2 regions of the Streptomyces platensis genome follow, and region 2 is predicted to be linked to the other one. Evidence: riboswitches for the same ligand, from Rfam matches in the RefSeq annotation. Region 2 holds a riboswitch; the other holds the start of a gene.
What was found. Region 2 has a riboswitch for glycine ahead of gcvT (glycine cleavage system aminomethyltransferase GcvT). Riboswitches for the same ligand answer to the same signal wherever they lie in the genome.

Region 1 (3,398 bases), 4.9 Mb from region 2:
CGTAACTACGACTTCTCGACGCTGACCCGGTCCGAGACGCTCCGGGGGCCCACCGACGACCCGGCGGTGATACGGGAGGCCGCTGTGCGCCTGCTGGAGACGGTGGATACCACCGGCGGGGTGCGGCTGCTGGGTGTGGGTGTCAGCGGGCTGGCGGACTTCACACAGGAGGATCTGTTCGCCCAGCTGGCGACGGAGCGGGAGGCGGCGGAGGCCGCGACCGCGGCGGCCGTGGAGCAGGCCGACGGGGAGCGGGAGCCGCACGAGGCCGAGGAGGAGCGGCCGCGGCGCTGGTATCCGGGGCTGGACGTGGTCCACGACGAGTTCGGCGCGGGCTGGGTGCAGGGGAGCGGGGTGGGGAGAGTGACCGTCCGCTTCGAAACGCCATGGTCCGCACCGGGGAGGGTGCGGACCTTTGCTGTCGAGGACCCGGCGCTGCGGCCGGGGGAGCCCCTGCCGCTGGTGGGCGGGGCGCCGGCCGACGGTCAGTCGTCCGAGCCGGCGATCTTGCCGAAGTTCTTGTCGCCGGAGCCGGGGGACACCGGGTCGGTCGGGGAAGAAATATCCAGTCGGTAGTGGTGATAGAGCTGAAGTTCCTGCTCAGGGGAGAGATGGCGGCCCACGCCGAAGTCCGGTGCGTCCTTGATCAGCTTGCGGTCGTAAGGGATGTGCAGGCCCTCACCGACCATCTTGCTGGGCTCCAGGGGGACGAACGCATCCCGGCTGAAGAGTCCGGTGCGCACGGCCGCCCACTCCGGTTCCCCCGTCGCATCGTCGAGGTAGACCTCGTCGATGGTCCCTATTTTCGCGCCATTGCGGTCGAACGCTTTGCGGCCGATCAGGCTTCGGGGATCGATATCGGTTTGCACGGCCCCTCCAATTGGTCGCAACTGCCCTCTGACAACTACCAAACGGCACATTTCATGCCCCGGCCACTCGAAGGAGCCTTCGAGAGCCACGCTGGTAGGCTGGCGAATGGCCGCAGACCCCGTGCGGGAGAGTCCTTGTCGTTCGCGACCAGGGCGCCGAAGGAGCAAATCCTCCCCGGAATCTCTCAGGCACACGTACCGCATGGACGAGGTCACTCTGGAAAGCAGGGCGGGCCGCGGAAGCCACAGTGCCGGGACCCCTCCTCACCGACGGTGAAAGCCGGACCGCCATGCGCGGGCCGGTGAAGCTCTCAGGTTGAATGACAGAGGGGGAGGCCGTCCGGGCACCCGTGCCGTGGTGCCCCTCGTAGGTCGTACCGACCAGGAGGCCCCCGCAGATGACCACCAATCGCATCTCCTTGACCGAGCTGGAACGCGGCACCCCCTTCGAGCGCCGGCACATCGGTCCCGATCACGCGGCGCAGGCGAAGATGCTCGCGCACATCGGATTCGGGTCGCTGGACGAGCTCACCGCCACCGCCGTACCCGATGTGATCAAGAGCGCCGAGGCGCTCGGCCTGCCGCAGGCCCGTACCGAGGCCGAGGTGCTCCAGGAGCTGAAGGACCTGGCGGAGCGCAACGAGGTCCTGGCGTCCATGATCGGTCTCGGCTACTACGGCACGTTCACCCCGCCGGTGATCCTGCGCAACGTCATGGAGAACCCGGCCTGGTACACGGCGTACACGCCCTACCAGCCGGAGATCTCGCAGGGCCGCCTGGAGGCGCTGCTGAACTTCCAGACGATGGTCGCCGACCTGACCGGACTGCCCACCTCCGGTGCTTCACTGCTGGACGAGGGCACCGCCGCCGCCGAGGCGATGGCGCTCTCCCGCCGGGTCGGCAAGGTCAAGCAGGGCGTGTTCCTGGTCGACGCCGACTGTCTGCCGCAGACCATCGCCGTGATCGAGACCCGTGCGGAGCCCACCGGCGTCGAGGTCGTGGTCGCGGATCTGTCCGACGGCATTCCGGCCGAGATCGCCGAGCGCGGGGTGTTCGGTGTGCTGCTTCAGTACCCGGGTGCCTCCGGCGCGGTGCGGGACCCCCGCGCCGTCATCGAGCAGGCGCACGAGCTGGGTGCGATCGTCACCGTCGCGGCCGATCTGCTCGCCCTGACGCTGCTCACCTCGCCCGGTGAGCTCGGTGCGGACATCGCCGTCGGCACCACCCAGCGCTTCGGTGTCCCGATGGGCTTCGGCGGGCCGCACGCCGGCTTCATGGCCGTCCGTGACCAGTTCGCCCGCAGCCTCCCCGGCCGTCTGGTGGGCGTCTCCGTCGACGCCGACGGCAACAAGGCCTACCGCCTGGCGCTTCAGACCCGTGAGCAGCACATCCGCCGGGAGAAGGCCACCAGCAACATCTGCACCGCGCAGGTGCTGCTCGCCGTCATGGCCGGGATGTACGCGGTCTACCACGGCCCCGAGGGCCTGCGGACCATCGCCCGGCGGACCCACCGCTACGCCGCGGTCCTCGCCGAGGGCCTGCGGGCCGGCGGGGTGGAGATCGCACACGGCACCTACTTCGACACGCTGACCGCGCGGGTGCCCGGCCGGGCCGCCGAGGTCGTCGCCGCCGCCCGTGAGGCCGGTGTCAACCTCCGGCAGATCGATGCGGACCTGGTCGGCATCGCCTGTGACGAGACCACCGGGCGGGCGCAGCTGGCCGGCGTCTGGGGTGCCTTCGGGGTGTCCGGCGACGTCGAGCAGCTGGACGCGGCCGCCGCCGACGCGCTGCCGCAGGGGCTGCTGCGCCACGACGACTACCTCGCCCACCCGGTCTTCCACGAGTACCGCTCCGAGACCGCGATGCTGCGCTACCTGCGCACCCTCGCCGACAAGGACTACGCGCTGGACCGCGGCATGATCCCGCTCGGCTCCTGCACGATGAAGCTGAACGCCACGACCGAGATGGAGCCGGTCACCTGGCCCGCGTTCGGTCAGCTGCACCCCTTCGCGCCGGCCGAGCAGGCCCAGGGCTACCTCACGCTGATCCAGGAGCTGGAGGAGCGGCTGGCCACGGTCACCGGCTACGACAAGGTCTCCATCCAGCCGAACGCCGGATCGCAGGGCGAGCTGGCCGGTCTGCTGGCCGTCCGCGCCTACCACCGCGCCAACGGCGACGAGCAGCGCACGATCTGCCTGATCCCGTCCTCGGCGCACGGCACCAACGCCGCCAGCGCCGTGATGGCCGGAATGAAGGTCGTCGTCGTCAAGACCGGTGAGGACGGCGAGGTCGACACGGACGATCTGCACGCCAAGATCGAGAAGTACCGTGACGAGCTCGCGGTCCTGATGGTGACCTACCCCTCCACGCACGGCGTGTTCGAGGAGCACATCACCCAGATCTGCGCGGCGGTGCACGAGGCCGGCGGTCAGGTCTACGTGGACGGTGCCAACCTCAATGCGCTGGTCGGGCTCGCCGAGCCCGGAAAGTTCGGCGGCGATGTCTCGCACCTGAACCTGCACAAGACCT
Region 2 (3,398 bases):
GGGCTCTCGCCGACCGCCGGTCGAGGAGGGCGGCAGAGCAGAAGCCCTTGGGCAGCCGGGCCGATTCCGCGGCGCCGACCAGCCGGCCCACCGCCCCGCGGTGCCGGGCGAAGGCGTACCCCGACACCCCGCGGCCCCGTGACTCCTGGCCGGAAAGCGCCACCTCGGGCGCCACATCGAGTAGCACCAGATGCGCCCCGCGGCCGCCGCGCCGCGCCGCGCGCGCGATCCAGCGGCGCACCCACGCCAGCGTCCCGCAGTCGTGCACCACCACGCTGTCACCGGAGCGCAGCGCACGGCCCAGGGTCAGGTAGTGGGCGGCCCGGACCAGCGGGCGGTAGAGCCCGTACGGCAGCCGGCGCAGCCTGCCGTGCTCCCAGCGCTCACGGACGTCCTGCGAATCGATGCGGTGCACGACGGCGCCGTGCCCGTCCAGCGGCGGCACGACCCGGTGCATCAGGGTGCTCTTGCCGCTGCCCGGCAGCCCGGAGACCACCACCAGGTCGCCGGCCGGGAACCGCAGCTCGGTGGCGCCGGGCGGCCGCCGCTCGCCCCGCAGGTCCACGACCGCGGTGCGGCGTCCGGGCCGGATGACGGCCCGCCGCGTACGGCCGGTGCGGGACATGGCGGCGGACGGCGCCGTCGGCACGACGTCCGGGGGCACGACCCCTGAAGTCGCCCCGAATGCCGCTTCGCTGTGCACCGTGATCGCCCTCCCCGCCCGTTCTGGTCCGGTTCGAGTCCGTCCCCTACCCGCAGAGTGTCAAGAAAAGGTAATGCCCATCAAGGCGATTGTCCGATCTGCCCACGTCGTGGGCGGGGCGGCGGAGGGGGCTCCTTTATCCGGCGATCCCGTGCAATGATGTGGCCGCCACGTGCACATCACAGCTCACCTGTGCACCGCCAACTGCATACCGGCCGCTTGAACCCGCGCGGGAGAGTCCCCGGCCGCCACGGCGGGGCGCCGAAGGAGCAAGTCCTCCCTTGAATCTCTCAGGCCCCTATACCGCACGGGCGAGGCAGATCTGAAAAGCGAGCCGCTGCCCGGCTGACGGGCCGGCTCCACCCAAGGTGCAAACCGGGTCCGTTCGCGGGATACCGGTGAACCTCTCAGGTTCCGATGACAGATGGGGAGAACGTCTTGTCACCCCTGCCTGGGAGCCCGGAACCATGACTGATGCCCCCCGCCGTACCGCGCTGGACGCCACCCATCGCGGGCTCGGCGCGACCATGACCGACTTCGCCGGCTGGGACATGCCGCTGCGCTACAGCAGCGAGCGGGATGAGCATGTCGCCGTCCGTACCCGCGCCGGCCTCTTCGACCTCTCCCACATGGGCGAGATCACCGTCACCGGGCCGCAGGCCGCCGACCTGCTCGACTACGCGCTGGTCGGCAACATCGGCGGCGTGAAGACGGGCCGCGCCCGCTACACCATGATCTGTGAGGACAAGGGCGGCATCCTCGACGACCTGATCGTCTACCGCCTCGCCGACCAGGAGTACATGGTCGTCGCCAACGCCTCCAACGCCCAGGTGGTGCTGGACGCGCTGAGCGCGCGAGCGGGCGGCTTCGACGCCGCGATCCGCGACGACCGGGACGCCTACGCGCTGCTCGCGGTGCAGGGCCCGGAGTCCCCCGGCATCCTCAAGAAGCTGACGGACGCCGATCTGGACGGTCTCAAGTACTACGCCGGGCTGCCCGGCACGGTCGCCGGGGTGCAGGCGCTGATCGCCCGTACCGGCTACACCGGTGAGGACGGCTTCGAGCTGTTCGTCCGGCCGGCGGACGCGGTCGCCCTCTGGGAGGCGCTGACCGAGGCGGGCAAGGACGCCGGGCTGGTGCCCTGCGGGCTGTCCTGCCGGGACACCCTGCGCCTGGAGGCGGGCATGCCGCTCTACGGGCATGAGCTGACCACCGCGACGACGCCGTTCGACGCGGGTCTGGGCCGGGTCGTGAAGTTCGAGAAGACCACCAACGGCGGGGACTTCGTGGGCCGCGAGGCCCTGGCCGAGGCCGCCGAGCGTGCCGAGGCCCGGCCGCCGCGCAAGCTGGTCGGGCTGATCGCCCGGGGCCGCCGGGTGCCGCGGGCCGGGTACCCGGTCGTCACGGCCGACGGCACGGTCATCGGCGAGGTCACCTCCGGGGCCCCGTCCCCCACGCTCGGCAAGCCGATCGCCATCGCCTATGTCGACGCGGCCTACGCCACCGCGGGCACGGAGGGTGTCTGCGTGGACATCCGTGGAAGCCATGAGCCGTACGAGGTCACCGCGCTGCCGTTCTACAAGCGGCAGAAGTAACCGTTCACCGACGGCAGGCGGCGGCGCGCGCCCGCGCGTCTCACTGCGCAAGACGTGCCCCCGGACTTCGTCCGGGAGGTGCCCCCCTTCACGATCACACCCTCGCGTACAGGAGAATCGAGCCATGAGCAACCCCCAGCAGCTGCGCTACAGCAAGGAGCACGAGTGGCTGTCGGGCGCCGAGGACGGCGTCTCGACGGTCGGCATCACCGAGCACGCGGCCAACGCGCTCGGCGACGTCGTCTACGTGCAGCTCCCCGAGGTCGGTGCCACGGTCGCGGCGGGCGAGACCTGCGGTGAGCTGGAGTCGACCAAGTCGGTCAGCGACCTCTACTCGCCCGTCGACGGTGAGATCGCCGAGATCAACGAGGACGTCGTCAACGACCCCTCGCTGGTGAACTCCGCCCCGTTCGAGGGCGGTTGGCTGTTCAAGGTGAAGATCAGCGGCGAGCCGGGCGACCTGCTCTCGGCCGACGAGTACGCCGCCTTCATCCAGAGCTGAGCCCCCGGCTCTCCCCCGCTCCCGGGCCCGCCCGGACGGGAGCCCCGACCGCCACCGCCCGCGCGGAAGCTCCCCCGGACCCCGTCCGGAGAGGCCCCTCGCGCCCCTGACTCCCCAGGAACTCTCATGTCGCTTCTCAACAGCTCCCTCCATGAGCTCGACCCCGACGTCGCCGCCGCCGTCGATGCCGAGCTCCACCGCCAGCAGTCCACCCTCGAAATGATCGCGTCGGAGAACTTCGCCCCCGTCGCCGTCATGGAGGCCCAGGGCTCCGTCCTCACCAACAAGTACGCCGAGGGCTACCCCGGCCGCCGCTACTACGGCGGCTGTGAGCACGTCGACGTGGTCGAGCAGATCGCCATCGACCGCATCAAGGCGCTCTTCGGTGCCGAGGCCGCCAACGTGCAGCCGCACTCCGGTGCGCAGGCCAACGCCGCGGCCATGTTCGCGCTGATCAAGCCGGGCGACACCATCCTGGGTCTCAACCTCGCCCACGGCGGGCACCTGACCCACGGCATGAAGATCAACTTCAGCGGCAAGCTCTACAACGTGGTGCCCTACCACGTCGACGAGAAGACCAACCTGGTCGACATGGAAG

Region 1: linked by a shared signal. The riboswitch ahead of gcvP (aminomethyl-transferring glycine dehydrogenase) and the one ahead of gcvT (glycine cleavage system aminomethyltransferase GcvT) in region 2 are both predicted to bind glycine.

What each region holds. Positions count from the first base shown of each region.
Region 1 is NZ_CP023691.1:1,184,208-1,187,605, reverse strand. It holds gene CP981_RS04890 (DNA polymerase IV) at 1-576, shown strand, start outside; gene CP981_RS04885 (PRC-barrel domain-containing protein) at 486-869, opposite strand; glycine riboswitch at 984-1,080, shown strand; gene gcvP (aminomethyl-transferring glycine dehydrogenase) at 1,268-3,398, shown strand, end outside.
Region 2 is NZ_CP023691.1:6,098,098-6,101,495, reverse strand. It holds gene CP981_RS27160 (AAA family ATPase) at 1-625, opposite strand, end outside; glycine riboswitch at 924-1,019, shown strand; glycine riboswitch at 1,020-1,137, shown strand; gene gcvT (glycine cleavage system aminomethyltransferase GcvT) at 1,171-2,298, shown strand; gene gcvH (glycine cleavage system protein GcvH) at 2,423-2,800, shown strand; gene glyA (serine hydroxymethyltransferase) at 2,927-3,398, shown strand, end outside.